DNA from 3 places in the Lentzea sp. genome. Region 2 is predicted to be linked to each of the others. Evidence: riboswitches for the same ligand, from Rfam matches in the RefSeq annotation. Region 2 holds a riboswitch; each other region holds the start of a gene.
What was found. Region 2 has a riboswitch for cobalamin ahead of VF330_RS25175 (ribonucleoside-diphosphate reductase subunit alpha). Riboswitches for the same ligand answer to the same signal wherever they lie in the genome.
Positions count from the first base shown of each region.

Region 1: it holds a riboswitch for cobalamin, as region 2 does, so the genes downstream of both, metE (5-methyltetrahydropteroyltriglutamate--homocysteine S-methyltransferase) here and VF330_RS25175 (ribonucleoside-diphosphate reductase subunit alpha) in region 2, are expected to answer to the same signal.
Region 3: it holds a riboswitch for cobalamin, as region 2 does, so the genes downstream of both, VF330_RS10800 (ribonucleoside-diphosphate reductase subunit alpha) here and VF330_RS25175 (ribonucleoside-diphosphate reductase subunit alpha) in region 2, are expected to answer to the same signal.

Region 1 is NZ_DASVFL010000209.1:12,298-19,901, forward strand. It holds gene VF330_RS23130 (hypothetical protein) at 1-57, opposite strand, end outside; gene VF330_RS23135 (MMPL family transporter) at 264-2,402, shown strand; gene VF330_RS23140 (HAMP domain-containing sensor histidine kinase) at 2,430-3,845, opposite strand; gene VF330_RS23145 (response regulator transcription factor) at 3,842-4,525, opposite strand; cobalamin riboswitch at 4,714-4,951, shown strand; gene metE (5-methyltetrahydropteroyltriglutamate--homocysteine S-methyltransferase) at 5,069-7,384, shown strand; gene VF330_RS23155 (methylenetetrahydrofolate reductase) at 7,381-7,604, shown strand, end outside.
Region 2 is NZ_DASVFL010000229.1:1,791-9,394, reverse strand. It holds partial or broken gene VF330_RS25180 (ribonucleotide-diphosphate reductase subunit beta) at 1-68, opposite strand, end outside; gene VF330_RS25175 (ribonucleoside-diphosphate reductase subunit alpha) at 65-2,413, opposite strand; cobalamin riboswitch at 2,527-2,751, opposite strand; gene VF330_RS25170 (hypothetical protein) at 3,723-4,817, shown strand; gene VF330_RS25165 (hypothetical protein) at 5,044-5,247, shown strand; partial or broken gene VF330_RS25160 (PP2C family protein-serine/threonine phosphatase) at 5,364-6,236, shown strand; gene VF330_RS25155 (STAS domain-containing protein) at 6,463-6,825, shown strand; partial or broken gene VF330_RS42105 (DUF2188 domain-containing protein) at 6,826-6,993, shown strand; gene VF330_RS25150 (hypothetical protein) at 7,035-7,184, opposite strand; gene VF330_RS25145 (hypothetical protein) at 7,414-7,604, shown strand, end outside.
Region 3 is NZ_DASVFL010000083.1:13,149-20,752, reverse strand. It holds gene VF330_RS10825 (MarR family winged helix-turn-helix transcriptional regulator) at 72-494, shown strand; gene VF330_RS10820 (zinc-binding dehydrogenase) at 541-1,524, shown strand; gene VF330_RS10815 (MbtH family protein) at 1,527-1,715, opposite strand; gene idi (isopentenyl-diphosphate Delta-isomerase) at 1,829-2,413, shown strand; gene VF330_RS10805 (ribonucleotide-diphosphate reductase subunit beta) at 2,399-3,475, opposite strand; gene VF330_RS10800 (ribonucleoside-diphosphate reductase subunit alpha) at 3,436-5,811, opposite strand; cobalamin riboswitch at 5,920-6,128, opposite strand; gene VF330_RS10795 (LysE/ArgO family amino acid transporter) at 6,172-6,720, opposite strand; gene VF330_RS10790 (LysR family transcriptional regulator ArgP) at 6,820-7,604, shown strand, end outside.

The DNA.
Region 1 (7,604 bases), on a different contig from region 2:
CGCCAGCGCCACGGTGGCCGTCCCGATCTTCCACAGTGGACTGTCAGGTTTCCTCATGGCCTGAACGCTAGGGCCGGTTCCGTTCCGTTTCGTCGTACCGCGGTCGTCATCTTCGTGAGAGAGGCGGTACGCCGGTACTACGCCGAGGCGTCCTCTTAGGACCAATGGTCGGCCTGAGCACCGCTTTAACGGTCCTTTCAGATTCGCTCGGTAGGAATTCGTCGCCAGACAGGCGAAGGACCACTTGTTCAGGAGGCTCGTGAATGGCAGTCAACACAGCGCTGTCCGGGAAGGCGCCGTCAGGCCGATGGGTGCCCTGGTTGGTGATCGGCCTGTGGCTGGTGCTGACGGTCGTCATGGCGCCGTTGAGCGGAAAGCTGAGCTCCGTCACCACCGACAAGGCCGCGGACACCCTGCCGGCCGGCGCCGAGTCCACCAAGGTCGCCGTGCTGGAGGACAGTCTTCCCGGCGGGAACGACAACACGTTCGTCTTCGTGTATCACCGTGACAACGGCATGACTGACGCCGACCGCGCGACGGTCCAGCGCCACTACGACGCCCTCGCCAAGAAGTACCCGCCCAAGGCGGTGACTCCGGCCGGCGAGGACGACGAGGGCCCGCAGACGAGACCTTCCAGCGACGGCAAGGCGATGATGTTCACCTTCGACGTGAGCGCGACCTACGGCGCACCGGAGACCCTCGTCGGCCCGTTGCGCGACGCCGCGAAGGACCGCCCCGCCGGCCTGGCGCTCGACGTGACCGGCCCGGCCGCGGTCGAGGGAGACATGGACGCCGTCTTCGACGGCATCGACCTGCAGGTCCTGCTCACCACCCTCGTCGTCGTCACGCTCCTGCTCATCATCACCTACCGCAGCCCGGTGCTGTGGCTCGTCCCGCTGGTGGCGGTGGGCGCGGCCGCACTGACGTCGATGGCCACCGTCTACCTGCTCGTCCAGGGCTTCGGCATCGTGGTCAACGACCAGAACTCTGCGCTGCTGACGATCCTGGTGTTCGGCGTCGGCACGGACTACGCGCTGCTGCTCATCGCTCGATACCGGGAAGCGTTGCACCACCACGAGAACGTCCGGGTCGCGATGCTCCACGCACTGCGCGGCGCGGCACCGGCCATCGTCGCGTCCGCGGCCACCGTGGTGGCGGGCCTGCTCTGCCTGCTCGTCGCGGACCTCAACAGCACCAGCGGCCTGGGCCCGATCGGCGCGGCCGGCATCCTGTGCGCGCTGGTGGCCATGCTGACGCTGTTCCCGGCGTTGCTGGTGGTGCTCGGCAGGCGGGTGTTCTGGCCGGCCGTTCCGCGGATCGGCGCGGCCGTGCAGGAGAAGCCGGGACTGTGGGTGCGCCTCGGCGCCGCCATCAGCCGCCGCCGGTGGCTGGCGACGCTCGGCTCGCTCGCGGTGCTGGGCGTGTTCGCCCTCGGGCTGACAGGCAACACCGGCGCACTGCGCGAGCAGGACCAGTTCGTGTCCGCGCCGGAGTCGGTCACCGGCTTCACCGTGCTGCGCCAGCACTTCCCGGAGCTCGGCGGCCAGCCGATGACGGTCTTCACGCGGCCGGCGCAACAGGAGCGGGTGCTCGACGTCGTCAAGGGCGTCCAGGGTGTGGCAGTGGCCGTTCCGGGGGAGACCCGCGGTGGCTGGGCCGACATCTCGGTGTTCCCGAAGGACGCGCCGGACACCGCTGCGGAGTACGACACGATCAAGCGGGTGCGCACCGCCGTGCACGCGGTGACCGGGGCGGAGGCGATCGTCGGCGGACCCAGCGCGGAGCACCTCGACACCGAGGAGACCACCAGCCGCGACGAGAAGCTGGTGATCCCGCTGGTGCTCGTCGTCGTCCTGATCGTCCTCGCGCTGCTGCTGCGCGCCGTGGTGGCCCCGCTGGTCCTGATGGCCACCGTGGTCGTCTCGTTCGCGGCGGCCTTCGGCGGCAGCGTGTTCGTCTTCGACACGGTCCTCGGGTTCAAGGGCGTCGACTACTCGGTGCCGCTGCTGGCGTTCCTGTTCCTGGTGGCGCTCGGCGTCGACTACAACATCTTCCTGGCCAGCCGGGCCCGGGAGGAGGCAGTGCGCCTGGGCACCCGGCAGGGCATGCTCAAGGCCCTGTCCGCCACCGGTGGTGTGATCACCTCGGCGGGCCTGGTCCTCGCGGCCACGTTCGGTGTCCTCGTCTCGCTCCCGCTGGTGATGCTGATCGAGGTCGGGTTCCTGGTCGCCTTCGGCGTGCTGCTCGACGCCCTGCTGGTGCGGTCGGTCCTGGTGCCCGCCCTCACCCTGCTGATCGGCCGGCGGATGTGGTGGCCCAGCAGGTTGTCCCGGCCGGGGGACGAGCTGCCGACAGTGCAACAGCCGCTCGTCGCCGACGAGGAGCCCGCTCTGCAACGGTGACTGCGGACGAAGATCCGGGCCGAGGACTCAGTCCCCGGCCCGGATCTTCGTCACGGGCCCGGCGGCCGGAGCTGCCGGGAGTTCGACCCGCAGCAGCGCGCCACCGCGGGAGGAACGGGCGACGCCGGCCCGGCCGCCGTGGGCGTCGACGACCCGCTGCACGATCGACAGCCCCAGACCGGATCCCGGCAACGCCCGTGCGCTGTCGGCGCGGTAGAAGCGGTCGAACACCCGCGGCACGTCGGCGGCGTCGATGCCCGGCCCGGCGTCGTCGACCTCCAGCACCGCCGACGCGCCCCGAGCGCGGAGCCGGACCTGGATCGGCTGGTCCGCGGGGGACCACTTGCCGGCGTTGTCGACGAGGTTGAGCACGGCCCGCTGGAGCGCGGCGGGACGCCCGCTCACCCACACCGAGTCCACGTCGAGCGCGACCTCGACGTCGGGTGCGCGGGAGCTCGCCCTGGTCGCGGCGGCCACCACCACGTCGGCGAGGTCGAGCAGTTCGGTGTTCTCGTCGGTGACGTCACCGCGCGCCAGGTCGGTCAGCTCGGCGGCGAGGGTGCTCAGCTCGGCCACCTGGGCACCGAGGTCGGTGAGCAGCCGGGTCCGGCTCGCCGAGGGCAGTGCGCTGTCCAGGGTGCCGCGCCGGTCGAGCTTGATCAGCAGCTCGATGTTGAGGCGCAGGCTGGTGAGCGGGGTCTTGAGCTCGTGGGCGGCGTCCTCGGCGAGCAGCCGCTGGGCCAGCCGGGAGTCCCGCAGCGCGGCGAGCATGTCGTTGATCGCCTGGATGAGCTGCCGGATCTCCCCGCCGCCCTCGTCCGGGATGCCGGCGTCGAGGTCGCGGGTCTGCGCGACCCGGACCGCGGCGGCGGTCAGCCGGTCGATCGGCGCCAGCCCGGTCCGTGCCACGGCCCGCCCGACGAAGGCGCCGCAGACGACGCAGAGCAGCCCGATCAGCAGCATGCCGAACCCGAACTCGTTGATCGGCGTGTCGTCGGCGGCGCGGGCCACCTGGACCGCACCGCCGCCCGCCCGCAGCGTGTAGACGAGGTAGCCGTCGTCGTCGCTGTCGCGCGACTCCATCAGGTCGGCCGACGCGCCCTGGGCCACGCGCCCAGCTTGCTCGCTGACCGGGGGCAGCGCGGGCTGGCCGTCCGGCGTCCGGACCGAGCCGTCGGGCAGGACGACCCGCACCAGCCGGCCGGATCCGGGATACGGCGGCAGCTCGACCCGCGCCAGACCGGCGCGCTCCGCGTTCGCCGCCAGGAAGCGGGAGTCGGCGCGCAGCTGCTCCTCCACGGTGGTGCGCAGCTCCCCGTCCAGCAGCTCGCTGGCCACCTGGAAGGCCAGGAACACGCTGGCCGCGATGGCCGTCGCCGCGATCACCGTCAGCCGGGTCCGCAGGGACTGCCGACGCCACCACCGGGGCAACCGCCTGCTCACGGAGGGGTCTCCCGCACCGTGTACCCGAGGCCGCGCCGTGTGTGGATCAACCGCGGCTCGCCCCCGGCCTCCATCTTGCGGCGCAGGTAGCTCACGTACACCTGGAGGTTGTTGGAGGTGACGCTCATGTCGAAGCCCCAGATCGCCTCGAACAGCTCACCCCGGGTCAGCACCCTGGTCGCGTTGCGCACGAGGACCTCCAGCAGGAAGAACTCGGTCCGCGTCAGGTGGAGCGGCCGCTCGCCCCGCCACGCCTCGAACCTGTCGGGATCGACCCGCAGGTCGGCGAACGCCAGGACCGGCGACTCGTCGTCACCCGGCACCCGGCGGCGCAGCAGGGCCCGGACCCTGGCCAGCAGCTCCTCGGTGGCGAACGGCTTGGGCAGGTAGTCGTCGGCGCCCGCGTCCAGCCCCGCGACCCGGTCGGACACCTGGTCGCGGGCGGTCAGCATCAGCACCGGCAGGTCCCGGCCCGCCGCCCGCAACCGTCGGCAGGTCTCCACCCCGCCGAGGCGGGGCATCATCACGTCGAGGATCAGCAGATCCGGCGCGTCGTCACCGATCCCGTCGAGCACGGCGAGCCCGTTGGCGACGGTGCTGGTGTCGTACCCCTCGACCTGCAACACCCGTTCCAGGGACTCGCGGATGGCCGCCTCGTCGTCCGCGATCATGATCCGCACGCCGGTCCGTCCCCCTCCGGTCGATGGTTTTGCCGCACATCGTCCCGGATGAACCTGAGGGCAACGTTAGAGCGTCACCACCCGGCCTCACCCGCGCGCCCGTCCGGCACACCGCTACGGGCGGGTGGCGTCGGTTCCGGCTCTCCCAGGCCGGGACGACACCTGGTGATCAGGCGGCCCCGTGCCGCTACAGTGGGTGTGCAGCTGGTTCGGCCTCCGTGAGCACGATGGCGGTGGCCGAGGCAAGAGGGAACCCGGTGAGAGTCCGGGACTGCCCCGCAGCGGTGAGTGGGAACGACCGCCATCAGCCTCTTCGAGAGGCGAGCACTGAGCCCGAGCCGGGTTTGGGAAGCGATGGCCAGTAGGAACCCGGCGTGAGCCGGACCGCCCACGAGTCCGAAGACCTGCCCGCTGTGCATCCACGACCGTGGGTGCAGGCCGAGACCTCGCGGGTGGGTCGTTGGCGGTTCACGGCCGGGCATCGGTCGTGGGTTGTCACGCGCTCGTTCCGCAGGTCCACGTGGACTCGCGAAGGAGAGCCCCGTGACCCAGACCGTTCCGACCAGCCGCGCGACCGTGTACGGCTATCCGCGCCAGGGTGCGCAACGACAGCTGAAGAAGGCGATCGAGTCGTACTGGGCCGGTCGTGGCGACGCCGATGCCCTGCTCGGCACGGCTCGCGAGCTGCGGCAGCAGAGTCTCGCGGAGCTGCGCGCGGCCGGTGTCGACGAGGTGCCGAGCAACTACTTCTCGTTCTACGACCACGTGCTGGACACGGCCTGGATGCTCGGTGCGGTTCCCGAGCGCCACCTCGCCGCTGTGCCGGACACGACGACTCCCGCGGGTCAGCTCGACCGCTACTTCGCGATGGCGCGCGGCACGGCCGACGCCGCGCCGCTGGAGATGACGAAGTGGTTCGACACGAACTACCACTACCTCGTGCCCGAACTCGGGCCGGACACCCGCTTCACCCTGGACGCGACCAAGCCCCTCACCGAGTTCGCCGAGGCGAAGGCCGAGGGCGTCACCACCCGTCCGGTGCTCGTCGGCCCGGTCACGTTCCTGTTGCTGGCCAAGGACACGACGGGCACGGATGGGTTCCAGCCCCTCGACCTGCTGGATCGGATCGTGCCGCTGTACGTGGACCTGCTGCGTCAGCTGCGCGAGGCCGGTGCGGAGTGGGTCCAGCTCGACGAGCCCGTCCTCGTGACCGACCAGCCGGCGGACGTGCTGGCCAGGGTCGCCGAGACCTACGCGGTGCTGGCCGCGGAGCAGGTGCGGCCGAAGATCTTCGTCGCGTCGTACTTCGACCGGCTCGGCGACGCGTTGCCGGTGCTGGCCGCCGCGCCGGTCGAAGGTCTGGCGGTCGACTTCACCGGCAACGCCGCCGCGAACCTCGACGCGCTCGCGGCCGTGGGCGGGATCCCGGACAAGCGGCTGGTCGCCGGTGTCGTCAACGGCCGCAACATCTGGGCCGCCGACCTCGCGGCCGCGCTGAGCACCCTCGGCACCCTGCTGGGGCTCGCCGGGACCGTGGACGTCGCCGCGTCCTGCTCGCTGTTGCACGTGCCGCTCGACGTGACGCTGGAGGCCGGCCTCGACTCCGAGATCGCCGGCTGGCTGGCGTTCGCCCGGCAGAAGCTCGACGAGATCGTCACGTTGCGCCGCGGGCTGACCGCGGGACGGTCCGCGATCGCCACCGTGGTGCACGTCAACAAGACCCGGCTCGCCTCGCGTGCCTCCTCCCCGGTCGTGAAGGTGCCCGCAGTGCGGGAACGGGTCGCCGCCGTCACCGAGTCGGACCTGCACCGGGCGAGCACGTACGGCGTGCGGAGCAAGACCCAGCGGGAGCGGTTGAACCTGCCCGAGCTGCCCACGACCACGATCGGGTCGTTCCCGCAGACGCAGGAACTGCGCAAGGCCCGCGCGGCACTGCGGGCGGGCGACCTCGGCCAGGACGCCTACCTGGAGGCGATGCGCGCGGAGATCCGTTCCGTCATCGCCGAACAGGAGAAGATCGGTTTGGACGTGCTGGTGCACGGCGAGCCCGAACGCAACGACATGGTGCAGTACTTCGGTGAGCAGCTCACGGGATTCCTTGCCACGCAACACGGTTGGGTGCAGTCCTACGGCACGCGCTACGTGCGGCCGCCGCTGATCGTCGGCGACGTGGCCCGCCTGGCGCCGATGACCGTGGAGTGGTCCACGTACGCGCAGAGCCGGACCGAGCGTCCGGTCAAGGGAATGCTGACCGGTCCGGTGACGATGCTGGCGTGGTCGTTCGTCCGCGACGACCAGCCGGAGGGTGACACCGCACGGCAGGTCGCGCTCGCGTTGCGCGACGAGGTGGCGGACCTCGAGGCGGCGGGCATCTCCGTGATCCAGGTCGACGAGCCGGCGCTGCGGGAGACCCTGCCGCTGCGCACCGCCGACCGAGCCGTGTACCTGGACTGGGCGGTCACGTCGTTCCAGCTCTCGACGGCGGGCGTCCGCGACGACACGCAGATCCACACGCACATGTGCTACGCCGAGTTCGGGGACGTCTTGCAGGCCATTGTGGACATGGACGCCGACGTGATCAGCCTGGAAGCGGCGCGGTCGAACATGGCCATCGTCGACGGCCTCGCCCAAGCCGGGTATCCGAACGAGGCAGGCCCTGGCGTGTGGGACATCCACTCGCCACGCGTCCCGTCCGTCGAGGAGATCGCCGGCCACCTGCGCGTGGCGACCGCGGCCTTCCCGGCGGAGCGCTTGTGGGTCAACCCGGACTGCGGCCTCAAGACCCGCGGTTACCCGGAGGTGCGGGCCACCTTGAGCAACCTGGTCGCGGCCACCCGGCAGCTGAGGGCCCGCGCGTGACGAGTGGGCAGATTTCCCCGCGGCGTGCGCTCACCGCGCACGCCGCGGGCTCCGCGCGCCTCAGCACGGTCCGGGAGCGCCCGGCCGCCGACGGGCCGGTGCTGTCGCTGGAGTCGCTGAGACCGGGGTTCGTGTCCGTCACCTACGGCGCGGGCGGGTCGACCCGCGACAACACGATCGCGGTGGCGGCACGGATCGCCGACGACACCACGATGCTGCC
Region 2 (7,604 bases):
CGCAGGGTGAGGTCCATGCCGGGGTCGAGCAGGGCGTTCTTGCGGGAGGTGGTGGACAGCGTGGTCACTGGCAGGCCTCACAAGCTTCGGGGTTTTCGAGAGAACAGGCGATGGCTTCGTCCGACGTCGCCGTCGGGACCGCCACGGTCGCCTGCTGGATGCGCGTCGCCGGGCGGGAGCGCAGGTAGTACGTGGTCTTGAGCCCGGCTTTCCAGGCGTAGAGGTACATCGAGGAGAGCTTGCCGATCGTCGGCGAGGCGACGAACAGGTTCAGCGACTGGCTCTGGTCGACGTACGGGCCGCGGGCGGCGGCCAGTTCGATCAGCGCCTTCTGCGGCAGCTCCCACGCCGTGCGGAACAACGAGCGGACTTCCTCAGGCAGTTCGACCAGACCCTGCGCGGACCCGTCGTCCTGCTTGAGCCGGTTGCGGATCGCGTCCGTCCACAGGCCGCGGGACTTGAGCTCGCGCACCAGGTAACCGTTGATCTGCAGGAACTCGCCGGACAGCGTCTCGCGCTTGAACGTGTTCGACACCTGCGGCTCGATGCACTCGAAGCAGCCGGCGATCGAGGCGATCGTCGCGGTCGGGGCGATGGCGATCAGCAGCGAGTTGCGCAGGCCGTGCTCGCTCACCCGCTCGCGCAAGGCGCTCCACCGCTCGGTCTGCGTGGGCGTGACGCCCCACAGGTCGGGTTGCAGATCTCCCTTGGCGGCACGGGTTTCCGCGAACGCCGGGTGCGCGCCCGCGGACGAGGCGAGCTCGGCCGACGACTCCAGGGCCGTCAGGTAGATCTCCTCGGCGATGCGCGTCGACAGCTCACGGGCCTTCGGCGAGTCGAAGGGCAGGCGCAGCTTGAAGAACACGTCCTGCAGGCCCATGACACCGAGCCCCACCGGGCGCCAGCGCGGGTTGGAGCGCGCCGCCTGCTCGGTCGGGTAGTAGTTGATGTCGATCACGCGGTCGAGGAACACGACGGCGGTGCGGACCGTGGAACGCAGCCGCTCCCAGTCGATCGTCCCCGCGGTGTCGTCGATGTGAGCGCCGAGGTTGACCGAGCCGAGGTTGCAGACCGCGGTCTCCTCGTCGCTGGTGACCTCCAGGATCTCCGTGCACAGGTTCGACAGGTGCACCACGTTGCCGGGCTCGGCGGTCTGGTTGCACGTGCGGTTCGCGGTGTCCTTGAACGTCATCCAACCGTTGCCGGTCTGGGCGAGCGTGCGGATCATCCGTCCATAAAGGTCACGGGCCTTGACCGTGCGCACCGCGCGGCCGGCCTCCTCGGCGCCGCGGTAGGCGCGGTCGAACTCGTCGCCCCACAGGTCGACCAGTTCGGGCACCTCGTCGGGGTCGAACAACGACCACTCGCCGTCGGCCTCGACGCGGCGCATGAACTCGTCCGGGATCCAGTTGGCCAGGTTGAGGTTGTGCGTGCGGCGGGCGTCCTCACCGGTGTTGTCGCGCAGCTCCAGGAACTCCTCGACGTCCGGGTGCCACGTCTCCAGGTACACGCACGCGGCGCCCTTGCGGCGCCCTCCCTGGTTGACCGCGGAGACCGACGCGTCGAGTGTGCGCAGCCACGGCACGATGCCGTTGGAGTGGCCGTTCGTGCCGCGGATCAACGCGCCGCGTGACCGGACCCGGGACCACTGCACGCCGATGCCGCCGGCGAACTTCGACAGCCGGGCGATCTGCTTGTACCGGTCGTAGATCGACTCCAGCTCGTCGCGCGGCGAGTCGAGCAGGTAGCACGAGGACATCTGCGTGTGCACCGTGCCGGAGTTGAACAGCGTCGGCGAGCTGGGCAGGTACGCCAGCGACGACATCAGCCGGTAGAAGTCGATTGCCTCGGACGCGGTGTGCGAGAGACCGCACGCCACGCGCAGCAGCCAGTACTGCGGCTGCTCGATCACCGACCGCCTGGACGGGTGGCGCAGCAGGTAGCGGTCGTAGACGGTGCGCAGGCCGAAGTACTCGAACCGGCGGTCGCCGTCGAGGTCGATCGCGTCGTCGAGCTTGCGGGCGTTGGCGGCCACGAACTTCGCGGTCGCGTCGCCGATCAGGCCCTCCGTGTGGCCGAGCGCGACGCTCTGGCTGAAGGACTGCACGCCCTGGCGGCGCACTTCCTTCTCGATGAACGCCGCCAGCAGGCCGGCCGCGAGCTTGGAGTACTCGGGCTCCTCGGCCACCAGCGCGGCCGCGGTCTGGATCGAGAGCTTGTCCAGTTCCTCGGTCGTCGCGCCGTCGTACAGGCCGCTGATCGTCTTGGTCGCGACCCGCAGCGGGTCGACGTCGTGCAGACCGACCGTGCAGCGCTCCACCGCGCGCACGATCTTGTTGAGGTCAACCGGTTCGAGTGAACCGTTGCGTTTCTTGACGCGCATAGTGGTGGTGACCGTGTCGACCGCCGTCACAGCTCTCTCCTCGCGAGCTCGGGGTGGCCACGAGAGCAGCGAGGAGTAGACGGGCGCGCGCGACCGCCACGTCCTCCCGCCCTCCCTCGGGGCCTCGGACACCCGCACGCGAACGCGCGTGCGGGGCGCTGGCAGGTCTTCGGACTCACGGGCACTGCCGAGCTGAGACCAACTCAGTCGGCTCCTACCGGCCGTCGCTTCCCAGACGAACCTCGTCCAGTGCTTCTGACGGCTTTCGTTCCCGTTCACCGCTGCGGGGCAGTCCCGGACTCACACCGGGTTCCCTCTTGCGACGACCGATCTGGATGATCGGCCGAACCAGCTCTGCGGCACAATACATGGGCGCGGTCGAGTGATCGACACCTACATCTAGTGGGCGTGTCGCCGGGTTGGACCGGTACCCAAACGATCACGGCGCTCGGCGCGCACGGTCTGACGTGGCGACCACAACCCGTTGAGCCGCAGCGTTCCGGCCGCGACGGGATGGGCGGTGTCGAGCCCGTCGCGGTGGTGGACCGGTGTCGGGTCGGGGTTTGCGACGGCCTCCCGGCTGACGTGGTCGCGGATCACGTACGACCACGACACCGACCTCATCGGCACTGTGCACGGTGGCGTGCTGATGAAGCCGGCCGACTCCCTGACGGGCGTCGTGACCGCGTGGCACTTCAAAGGCCGGCAACACCTGCCGTGGCGTGCCGTGTGCCGCGGAAGTCCGCGATCCTCGTCTGCTGTGGACTCGGGCCGGGGCGCCGGTCGACCATCAAGAGCAGCTCCGCGAGCGAACACTTCGCCGTCGTCATGTCGATCACGACGAGGACACAGCCGGACCAGGATTTCCCCTGAGGCAGCGAGATTCGGCCCTGTTCGTCACCTCGGCTGCCGCCGGAGTGCCTCACCGGGCCGCCATCACGGGCCGAGCTCCGGGACGGAGGCCGGCCTCCCGAAGCGTCTGGCAACGGTGTTGCGGCCACGGCGCGGGTACGCCGGACCACCGCAACTTCAACAGCGTTCGTCGCAGACGCACCCAAAAGCCGCGGGACGTGAGACAGTTGAGGTTCACGTTGCCTCGGGTTCACGCCGACAGGCGCCGCTTCGCCTGAGAGCGCACGCCGCCTGGTTCCAGTGGCGGTTCGACGCTCGCGGAAGGTTCACCCCACTCCACGCCCTTCACCGGGCTCAGCACCACCCCCACAAGGGAGACCCCATCACCGCTCCGGCATTCACACCCGCCACAGCCGCTCCGCGCACCCTCACCGACATCTACGGCCCCGACGTCGCCGTCTGCGCCCGCCCCGCCCAGGAGCCGGCGGTGCCGTCGAGCCGGCACCGGAACATCCGCGACGTCCTGTCCGCCCGTCCCCTCGCCGTCGCCGCCGGCACTCCCGTCATCAGCAGTGCCGGTGGCACCGAACCCAACCTGATCGCCATCCTCCGCGATGGTGGTCTGCCCGTGGGCACCGATGCACGGGAGTTCCGCACAGAAGCCGAGTTCGCCACTCGCGTCAGCGAAGCCCTCAGCGACGGCCTGCGCCTGTCCATGGAATACCCGCAGCCCCCCGACGTGAGCCCCGACGAACGTTCGGTGAAGAGCGCCGAACTCGTCGGTTATCTCAACAACAAGGCCAGCATCAGCACCTTCGTGGACCCGCGGTTCCAAGCCCGCCGCCAGATCTTGACGGTCGGCGAACTCGCCGAGGCCGCCCCCACCGAGAAGTCCTGGGTCCTCAAAGCCGCCACCAATGCCGCCCACGGCGCCAGTCTCGACGTCTACCTGCACCGCGCGGGAGACGTCGTGACTTTGCCGGCGTTCACCGATGTCCTCCACGAGGTCGTCGTCGAGGAGTACCTGAACATCGACCGCAACTGGGGCGTCCAGCTCTACGTCGCTGCCGACGGGCATGCCCGCCTGCTCGCCGTCACCGACCAGCGCGTCGACGCCCACGGCGTCTACACCGGCGGCCGCTTCGGGCTCATCGTCCCCCTCCCTGCCGAACTGCTCACCGAATGCCTGGCGGTCGTCCAGCGCGCCGCCGACGTCGGCTACCGCGGCATGTGCAGCCTCGACTGCGCCCAGACCTACGACGGCAAGCTCGTCCTGCTCGACCTCAACTTCCGCATCACCGGCGGCTCCATCCCGCTGCTGGCGCTGCGCACCGTCCGCCCCGACGCCCTCGACCGGCCCGCGGAGTCCACGAAGCTCACCACGACAGCACCGATCGCGGCGCTGCTGGCCGCGCTGCGGCCCGCCCTGCAACGAGGTGGACTGCTGGTCACCGGCGGCCACGACACCCGCCGCACCGACAACCCGGTCAGGCAGACCACGCTCCACCTGATCGTCTTCGGCGACGATCCCGGTGACGTCACCACCCGCCGCTCCACGCTCGAGGCCACGTACAACCACTGAGCCCGGTGAGCCGCCCCGGACCCGGCGGCACCACCTCACCGACACCGGGCCGCCGACCGCCGGACGGACATCCGGCGCATCCGCTTCGCCTGCGGGATGCGGACGAACGCGGTCGGCGCGGTGCAGTCGGCCGACGCGGCTCTCGCCCCGTTACCGGACGCCGAGCGGCAGCGGCACCGGGCAGCACCGAACAGCCGCCCTCACACCCGAGTGACAGGATGCGCAGATGAACACGCGGTGCAGGAACGACGTGAACGTGACGGGCCGCGACAACGCTCCGCTGGTGCTGCTCACCCACGGGTTCGGCGGTGACCGGAACCTGTGGGAGCTGGACGTGCCGGACCTGTCGCAGCGGTGCCGGCCCGAGGTCGTCACCGCGTTCTGCCGCACGGACCCGGCGATCGCGCTGGTGTTCGCGGGCGCACGGTGACCCGATCCGCGGGAAGCGGCGAGGAGTCCGGGAGGCAGACTGCCTTCTCGGCGCTGCTCAAGGACAGCGCCGAGAAACTGTACGAGCACGCACCGTGCGGTTACCTGTCCACGCTGATGGACGGCACGATCGCCAAGATCAACGGCACGCTCCTGAGATGGCTGGGACACGAACACGCGGACCTGCTCGGGTGGCGGCGGTTCACCGACCTGCTCCCCGCCGGCGACCGGATGCACCACGAGGCGTGCTTCGCGCCGATGCTGCGCCTGCGCGGCGAGACCGACGGCATCGCGCTCGAACTGGTGCGCGCGGACGGCACGCGAATGGCCGTGCTGGTCGGCTCGACCGTCAGGACGAGCGCGGACGGCACGGCTCAGTTGATCCGCAGCACCGTCTTCGACGCCGGTGACCGGCGCGCCTACGAGCACGAGCTGCTGCGCGCACGCCAGGAGGCGGAGCGGGAACGCGACCGGGTGCAGCTGCTGGCCTCCACCTTGCAACGCACGCTGTTGCCGCCCTCGTTGCCGGACGTGCCCGGTATCGACATCGCGGCCTACCACCACCCCGCCTCGGCGGACGAGGTCGGCGGCGACTTCTACGACCTCTTCTCCCTCACCGGCGACACGTGGGCGTTCTTCCTCGGTGATGTGTCCGGAAAGGGCGCGGAAGTCGCCGTGGTCACGTCGCTGACCCGCTACACGCTGCGCGCCGCCGCCGTGCAGGAGCCCGGTCCCGCCTCCGTGCTGGAACGCCTCGGCACGGCGCTGCTCAAGGATCAGCACGGCGCGGCGCCGCCGTTCTGCACCGCCATCCACGGCTTGCTCGAACCGGCGGAGGACGGCGCCAAGGTCACCCTCGCGAGTGGCGGGCACCCACCGGCACTGGTGATCCGCCACCGCGGTACTGCCGAGCTCCTCGACACCAGGGGCGGTCAGCTGATCGGCGCGCTACCGGACGCCCGCTTCGTCGAGGTCGCGCTACACCTGCGGCCCGGTGACACACTCCTGCTCCACTCCGACGGACTCACCGAGGCCCGCACGGCCGCGTCCGCTACGACGAGGAGGAGCTGCTCGACTGGGCTGACACCCTCGACGTCGGCAGCGCGACCGAGACCGTGGCCGCGGTGTCCCTGTTGCTCGACAGCTTCGGCGACGGTGTCGACGACGACACCGCGCTCCTTGCACTCAGCGTGCGCCTGCCTGGAGAGAAGAGACCATGACCTCGTTCACCGTCGTCACGCTCGACCTGGAAGCGGGTCCGGTGCTCGAGTTCGCCGGAGAGCTCGACTCCGCCTCGGCTCCGAGCGCACTCCGGGCCGTCGAGGCGCTCTCGCCGCGGCCGGGCCAGCAGGTCGTGCTCGACCTGACCGGACTGCTGTTCTGCGACTCCAGCGGCATCTCCGTGCTGATCGCCGCCCGCAACATCGCGCGCTCGGCGGAGGCCGGCCTGGTGCTCGCCGGTGTGCCCCGGCACCTCGCCCGCACCCTCGTGCTCATCGGGCTGGACACCTTCTTCACCACCTACGCCACCGCCGCACAGGCCCAGGCCGCGTGGCCGGAGTCGCCGACCGGAGGATGAGTGGTGTGCCGGGCACGGGCGCGGGTGCTCGACCGGACGACCCGACAGGAGGGCAACGACCAGGCCTCCAGTACGCACCTCACCAGGGAGGAGGCGTCCGCCGACGGCCGTGGGACGGCGATCGCGCACGCGGTGGACCACATCACCCGGAACCGCGGCGGCACGATCAGCGAGCACGACGTCTACCCGCGCGGCCGCGACCCGCCACGTCAACGTTTTGCCGGCATCTCCTCGGACAGGTGGCGGCCGAACTCGCCGCAGACGGTAACCGGTTCTTCGGTGACCTCGCGGTGGCCGATCCCGAGCCGCGCCATCTCACTGCGCACGTCCTGGGCCGGACCGTGGACCTCTTCGAGCACGAGGGGATCACGGTGCCATGTTCGGCGCGCGCCTCGAGCGTCGGTTCCAGCATGGTGTCGACGGACCAGCTCGACACGTACGTCGTGTCCGGGCAGGCGGGGTTCTTCAACCCGGTGGATACCCACAGCGACCGCGCTCCCGGCGCGGCCAGGCCGCGGCGGCGTCACGTGGCCAGGTACGCCACTTGGACCTCGTGGACGAGGCAAGCAGAACGAGGCGCCCGAGTGGATGCCGGCCAAGTCGAGCCCGTGGAGGCGAGCCGCCTCCGAACCGGTGCGACAGGCGTCGACCACCTCCCGGTACCGGTCGAGGGAGAAGACGAGCGAGACGTTCACGCCGTCCGTGCAGTCGCACGCCGGCCACAAGACCTTGCTGACCTCGCGCACGCTGTCGGTGGTGATGCCGACGACACCGCGATC
Region 3 (7,604 bases), on a different contig from region 2:
TCGGGGACGCCCTTCCGGCCGGCCTTCGTTCGTGGAGAAACTCCAGGAACCCCTCAAGTTAAGCTCGGCGCATGGCGATCGACGAGCTCGCGGCCTCGTTGCTGTACCAGGTGACGGCCCTGGCGGGAGAGGTCGGCGGCCGGATGCACGACGGCCTGGAACGGCTGGAGCTCACCGGCCCGACGGCGAACCTGCTGTGGGTCCTCGACCCGGCCGCCGAACCGCAACCGCTGCGCAAGCTGGCCGTGCTGCTGCGGTGCGACCCCTCCAACATCAGCCTGCTCAGCGCGCAGCTGGAGAATCGCGGGCTCGCCGAGCGGCGCCCCCATCCCCGCGACGGGCGCGTCCGGACGCTGGTGCTCACCGCCGAGGGCCGCGAGGTGCGCGAACGGCTCCTCGCCGTCGTCGCCCGGCACTCGCCCTTCGCCCACCTGGCCGACGAGGAGCAGCGGCTCCTGCACTCCCTGCTGGCCAAGGCGCTCGCCGAACCGTGACCAAGTCCGTGAGTAGATCCTTGAGATTCTCAAGTATATTTTCGGCATGACCACTGCTGCGAGCGCGAGACGGGTACGGCTGACCTCCACCGGAGGTCCCGAGGTGCTGCGGGTGGAGGCCGTGCCCGTGCCGGAACCGGGCCCCGGCCAGGTCCTGATCACCACGGAGGCCGCGGGCGTGGCGTTCCACGACGTCACGACCCGCCGGGGCCTCACCCCCGGTGCCCTGCCGGAGGTCCAGGGGTTCGACGTCGTCGGGCACGTCGCCCGGGTGGGCGCCGGCGTCGCGGAGTTCACCGTCGGCCAGCGCGTCGGCGCTCTGGTCGGCGCCGGCGGGTACGCGACCCACGTGCTGGCACCGGCGGCGCGGACCGCCCCGCTGCCGGAGGGACCTCCCGCCGAACTCCTCGACGCGCTGGTGCTCAACTACCTCACGGCCTGGCAGATGTTCCACCGCGTGGCCAAACCGGCGCCCGGCGAGGCCGTGCTGGTGCTCGGAGCCGCCGGCGGGGTGGGCTCGGCGCTGTCCCAGATCGCCAGGGCGGCGGGAGTCGCGGTCTACGGCACCTCGAGCCCCGGCAGGCGCCGCCGCGTCGAGGCCGGTGGTGCCACCTGGGTCGCGGACCAGACCGCCGTACCCGTGCCGGTCGCGGCCACGTTCGACCCGGTCGGCGGTCCGTCGCTGGCGCGCTCCCGGCGTGCCACGGCACCGTCGGGCGTGGTCGTGTCGTACGGGTTCAGCTTCGCCACCGGGGCCGGCTACTCCAGGACGGGCGCGCTGGCGCGCACCATCGGAGCCCTGCTGCGGGCGAAGCTCACGCCGGGACCTCGCGTCGTCCTGCACACCGTGGCGCGCGCGGTCGACGAGGACCCGGCCGGTTTCCGGGCGGACATGGCGGCACTGGTCGAGCAGCTGGCGGCCGGGGCCATCGAGCCCGAGGTCGTCACCCTGCCGCTGGAGCAGGCCGCCGAGGCGCACCGCCGCCTGGAGAACCGCGAGGTCGAGGGCAAACTGGTCCTGCTGCCGTGAGACTAGGCCGCGGCCGGCAGGTCCGGCCGCAGGGCGTCGACGTAGTCCACGCAGGACTGCTTGCAGGCGACTCCGTGGACGACCTGCCAGCCGGCGGGCACCTGCAGCACCGCGGGCCAGATCGAGTACTGGCCCGTTGGGCTGACCAGCACCAGGAACATGGTGTGAGCCTGAGCGAACGGGGAAGTCATGACCCCAGGGTGACGTGCGCCACCTAGGATCCGGCTATCCGCGCGGTGGAGCCCCCTCACCCGGACGCCAGTTCCCGATCTTCGGCCGCGTGTGGTCACATGGGGGTGTGACTGTGGAACAGGTGGTCCTCCTGGCCGAGGACGGTTCGGCCATCGGCGTCGAGGACAAGGCCGTGGTGCACCACGCGGACACCCCGCTGCACCTCGCCTTCTCCAGCTACGTCTTCGACTCGTCGGGCAACACGGTGCTGACGCGGCGCGCGTTGCACAAGAAGACGTTCCCCGGTCTGTGGACCAACACCTGCTGCGGCCACCCGGCACCGGGCGAGGACATCGCCCGGGCCGTGGTGCGCCGGCTGCGCGACGAGCTCGGCATGGCGGTCTCCGCACCGGAGCTGCTGCTGCCGTCCTTCCGCTACCGCGCCGAGATGGACGGGATCGTCGAGAACGAGATGTGCCCGGTGTTCCGGGTCCTCACCGACGACGACCCCGCGCCCAACCCGGACGAGGTCGATTCCACCGAACGGGTGGCGTGGAGCAAGTTCGCCGCCGACGTCCTCGACGGCACGCGCGAGATCTCGCCGTGGTCGAGGCTCCAGGTCGCCGAGCTCGTCAAGCTCGGACCCGATCCGCTGGACTGGCCCGTCGCGGACCGGGCCGGGCTGCCCAAGGCAGTGGTGTCGTCACCACTCCAGTGAGCCACCGTTCTGGTACTCGATGACGCGGGTCTCGAAGAAGTTCTTCTCCTTCTTCAGGTCCATCATCTCCGACATCCACGGGAACGGGTTCTCCGCCTGCCCCCACACCGGCTCCAGGCCGAGCTGTGCGCAGCGGCGGTTCGTGATGAACCGCATGTACTGCTCGCACAGCTCGGCGTTGATCCCCAGGATGCCGTTCGGCATCGTGTCGCGGCCGTAGGCGATCTCCAGCTCGCAGCCCTCGGCGAGCATGGTCCGCACCTCCTGCTGGAACGAGCCGGTCCACAGGTGCGGGTTCTCGATCTTGATCTGGTTGATCGCGTCGATGCCGAAGTTCAGGTGGATCGACTCGTCGCGCAGGATGTACTGGTACTGCTCGGCGATGCCGACCATCTTGTTGCGCCGGCCGAGCGACAGGATCTGCGCGAAGCCGGTGTAGAACCACATCCCCTCGAACACCACGTAGAACGCGACGAGGTCCTTGAGGAACGCCTGGTCGCGGTCCGGCGTGCCCGTCCTGAACTCCGGGTCCTCCAGGTGCTGCGTGAACTGCAACGCCCACGCGGCCTTGTCCGTGATGGACGGGATCTCCCGGTACATGTTGAACAGCTCGCCCTCGTCCAGCCCGAGCGAGGTGCAGATGTACTGGAACGTGTGGGTGTGCACGGCCTCCTCGAAGGCCTGGCGGAGAAGGTACTGGCGGCACTCGGGGTTGGTGAGGTGCCGGTAGACCGCGAGCACGATGTTGTTGGCCACCAACGACTCGCTGGTCGCGAAGAAGCCGAGGTTCCGCTTGATCATGCGGCGTTCCTCGTCGGTCAGCCCGTCGGCGGACTTCCACAGGCCGATGTCGGCCTGCATCGAGACCTCGGTCGGCATCCAGTGGTTGTTGCAGCCGTTGAGGTACTTGTCCCACGCCCAGTGGTACTTGAGCGGCAGCAGCTGGTTGACGTCGGCCCGGCAGTTGATCATCGCCTTGTCGTCGACGGAGACCCGTCCGGCACCGGCTTCGATGTTCGTGGTCACTGGCAGGCCTCGCAGTCCGGGTCGGTGATCGAGCAGCTGGGATCGGTGACGGTGACGGGCGAGACGGCGTTGAGCTTGCCGTCGGTGCCCCGCAACGTGGACTTCTCCACGTGGGTCGCGCTCTGCGTGCGCAGGTAGTACGTCGTCTTCAGCCCGCGCACCCACGCCAGCTGGTACAGCTCGTCGAGCTTGCGGCCGCTCGGCTCGGCCAGGTACAGGTTGAGCGACTGCGCTTGGTCGATCCACTTCTGCCGGCGGCTGCCCGCCTCGACCAGCCACGCGCTGTCGACCTCGAACGCCGTGGCGTACAACGCCTTCAGGTGCGGCGGCACCCGGTCGATCGCGCCGAGGCTGCCGTCGTGCAGCTTGAGGTCCGAGATCATCCGCTCGTCCCAGAGCCCCCGCTGCTTGAGCGCCCGCACCAGGTCGGGGTTGGTGACGGTGAAGTCGCCGGACATGTTCGACTTCACGTACAGGTTGCGGTACAGCGGCTCGATCGACTGGTTCACGCCGGTGATGTTCGCGATCGTCGCGGTCGGCGCGATGGCCATGACGTTGGAGTTGCGCATGCCGCGCTCGACCTTCTCGCGCACGGCGTCCCAGTCCAAGGTGGACTCGCGGTTCACTTCGAGCTCGCCGGCGCCGCGGTTGCGCGCGAGGATCTCGACGGAGTCGATCGGCAGAACCCCTCGGCTCCACAACGACCCGTCGAACGACGCGTACGCGCCGCGTTCGCGGGCGAGGTCGGCGCTGGCGGTGATCGCGTGGTAGCTGATCTCCTCCATGCTGCGGTCGGCGAACTCCACGGCCTCCTGCGACGCCATCGGCGTGCCGAGCGTGAACAGCGCGTCCTGGAAACCCATCAGCCCCAGGCCGATGGGCCGGTGCCGCAGGTTGGAGTTCCTGGCCTCCGGGATCGTGTAGTAGTTCACGTCGATGACGTTGTCGAGCATCCGCACGGCCGTCCGCACGGTCTTCGCGAGCCGCGCGTGGTCGATGCCGTCCGCGGTGACGTGCCGGGCGAGGTTGACGCTGCCCAGGTTGCAGACGGCGACCTCGTCGACCGTGGTGTTGAGCGTGATCTCGGTGCACAGGTTGCTGGAGTGCACGACACCGCTGTGCTGCTGCGGCGACCGCAGGTTGCACGGGTCCTTGAACGTGATCCACGGGTGCCCGGTCTCGAACAGCATCGTCAGCATGCGCCGCCACAGGTCGACGGCGGGCAGACGCCGGAAGACCTTGATCTCGCCGTTGTCCGCTCTCTCCTCGTAGGCGCGGTACTTCTCGGCGAACTCGTCACCGAACGCGTCGTGCAGGTCCGGCACCTCGTCGGGGGAGAAGAGCGTCCACCGCCCGCCGGCGCGGACCCGGCGCAGGAACTCGTCCGGCACCCAGTTCGCGGTGTTCATGTCGTGGGTGCGGCGGCGCTCGTCGCCGGTGTTCTTGCGCAGGTCGAGGAACTCCTCGACGTCGATGTGCCAGGTCTCCAGGTAGGCGCAGACCGCGCCCTTGCGTTTCCCTCCCTGGTTCACGGCCACGGCCGTGTCGTTCGCGATCTTCAGGAACGGCACCACGCCCTGCGACTTGCCGTTGGTCCCCTTGATGTGCGCGCCGATCCCGCGCACCGGGGTCCAGTCGTTGCCCAGCCCGCCGGCGAACTTCGACAGCAGCGCGTTGTTGCTGATGCCGTGGAAGATGCCCGCGAGGTCGTCGTCCACGGTGGTCAGGAAGCACGACGACAGCTGCGGCCGTGTGGTGCCCGAGTTGAACAGCGTCGGCGTCGAGCACATGAAGTCGAACGACGACAGCAGCTCGTAGAACTCGATCGCGCGGGCGTCGCGGTCGTCCTCCTGCAGCGCGAGGCCCATCGCGACGCGCATGAAGAACGCCTGCGGCAGCTCGTAGCGGCGGCCGTCGTGGTGCAGGAAGTAGCGGTCGTACAGGGTCTGCATGCCCAGGAACTGGAAGTTCAGGTCGCGTGACGCGTCCAGGGCGGCGCCCAGGCGGGCCAGGTCGAAGCCGGCGAGCCGCGGGTCGAGCTGGTCCAGGCCGATGCCGTGGTGGACGAACGAGGCGAAGTACGACGGGTAGCGTTCGGTCATCTCGGCGTGCGTCAGCGGGACGCCGCAGGCCTCGGCGCGCAGCTTGTCCAGCAGCAGCCGGGCGCTGACGGAGGAGTAGTCCGGGTCCTGTTCGACCATCGTGCGGGCGGCCATGATCGGCGCCAGCGCCAGTTCGGCGTCGGTGATGCCGTCGTAGAGGTTGCGCTTGGTCTCGGCCAGGACTGCCTCCGCCGAGGCGTTGGGCAGGTCGGCACACGCTTCGTGGACGACCTCGGACAGTCGATCCAGCGCTGGTGGGCGGTCGGGCACGCTCTCTCCTCGCGAGCAAGCCCGAGGAAACGCGTGCGCGCACCAGCGGACGCGCGCCACCGGTGCACACAGCCGCCCTCCCTCGGGGCACCGTGTGGTGCGCGCAGGCTTGCGCGCACACCGGTGGCAGGTCTTCGGACTCGTGGGCGCCGGGCACGCTCCTACCGGCCGTCGCTTCCCAGGGCGGACCCCAGTGCTTCGTTGACGGCTTTCGTTCCCACTCACCGCTGCGGGGCAGTCCCGGACTTCCACCGGGTTCCCTCTTGCCTCACTCGCCCGGTGCTCCGGGCCGGTGAACCACCAGCGCGGCAGATACTACATGTGGTGGTGGCTGCTTGATCACCACCCAACATGCGCGCGTCACGCTCCGGCGATCAGCACCACTCCGAGGACGGTCATCACGGCGGCGATCACGCCGTCCAGCACCCGCCACGCGCGGGGCCTCGCGAACAGCGGGCTGAGCAGGCGCGCGCCGAACCCGAGCGCGACGAACCAGGTGACGCTCGCGGTGACCGCGCCGATCCCGAAGAGCCACCGGCCGGCCGCGATCGAGCCGAGGAGCAGCAGCGTGTCGAGGTAGACGTGCGGGTTGAGCCACGTCAGCGCGAGCGCGGTGAGCACGGGGCGGCCCGACGCCTCGCCGGAGGCGGTCAGCGCGGACGGCCGCAACGCCCGCCGCGCGGCGAGGAAACCGTAGCCCAGCAGGAAGATCCCGCCCACGACCGCGGCGGCGGTGATCACGGACGGCCACCTGCGGACGATCGCCCCGAACCCGGCGACGCCCACCGCGACGAGGATCGCGTCCGAGACGGCGCACACGGCGACCACCTTCGCCACGGCCTGGCGCCGGAGTCCTTGGCGCAGCACGAAAGCGTTCTGCGCGCCGATCGCGACGATGAGGGTCATCATGGTGCCGAAGCCGAGGAACAGGTCAGTCACCCCTCCGACGGTATTCACGCGTTCTTGATGAGACCAGCTAAAGATTCTTACGTAGCATTAGCGCTCGTGATGGATCTCGACCTGGTGCGCACGCTGCTCGCGGTCGTCGACGCGGGCACGTTCGACGCGGCAGCCACCGCGCTGCACGTCACGCCTTCCGCTGTCTCGCAACGGATCAAGGCTCTGGAGCAGCGCACCGGCCGGGTGCTGCTCGTGCGCGCCCGGCCGGTCCGGCTCACCCCGTCCGGCGAGGTGCTGGTCCGCTACGGCCGGCAGCTGCTCGCCCTCGACCAGGACCTCGACGCGGCGCTCGGCGAGGACGCCGTCGTGCGCGTGCCGATCGCGGTGAACGCCGACTCGCTCGCCACGTGGTTCCTGCCCGCGCTGCAACGGGTCCCGCCGGAGCCGAGGATCTCGTTCGACCTCCACCGCGAGGACCAGGACCACACGACGGCGTTGCTGCGCCAGGGCCTGGTGATGGCGGCGGTGACGTCGTCGCGGGAACCCGTTGCGGGCTGCGAGGTCCGCCGGCTCGGCCACATCCGGTACGCGGCGATGGCCACGCGGTCCTTTGTGGACCGTTACGAGGACGGGCCGCTCAAGTCGTGGCTGCCGCGGGCGCCGGTGGTCGTGTTCGACCGCAACGACGACCTGCAGGACCGGTTCGTGCGCACGCTGACCCGCGGCCGCGGCGCGTCCGACCACCGCCACTACGTGCCGTCGTCCGAGGTGTACGTGCGGGCGATCGTCGCGGGCCTGGGCTGGGGGATGGTGCCACCGCAGCAGCTGCAGGACGGCCTGGTCGACCTCGCGCCGGGCCGGACGGTGTCCGTGCCGCTGTACTGGCAGCAGTG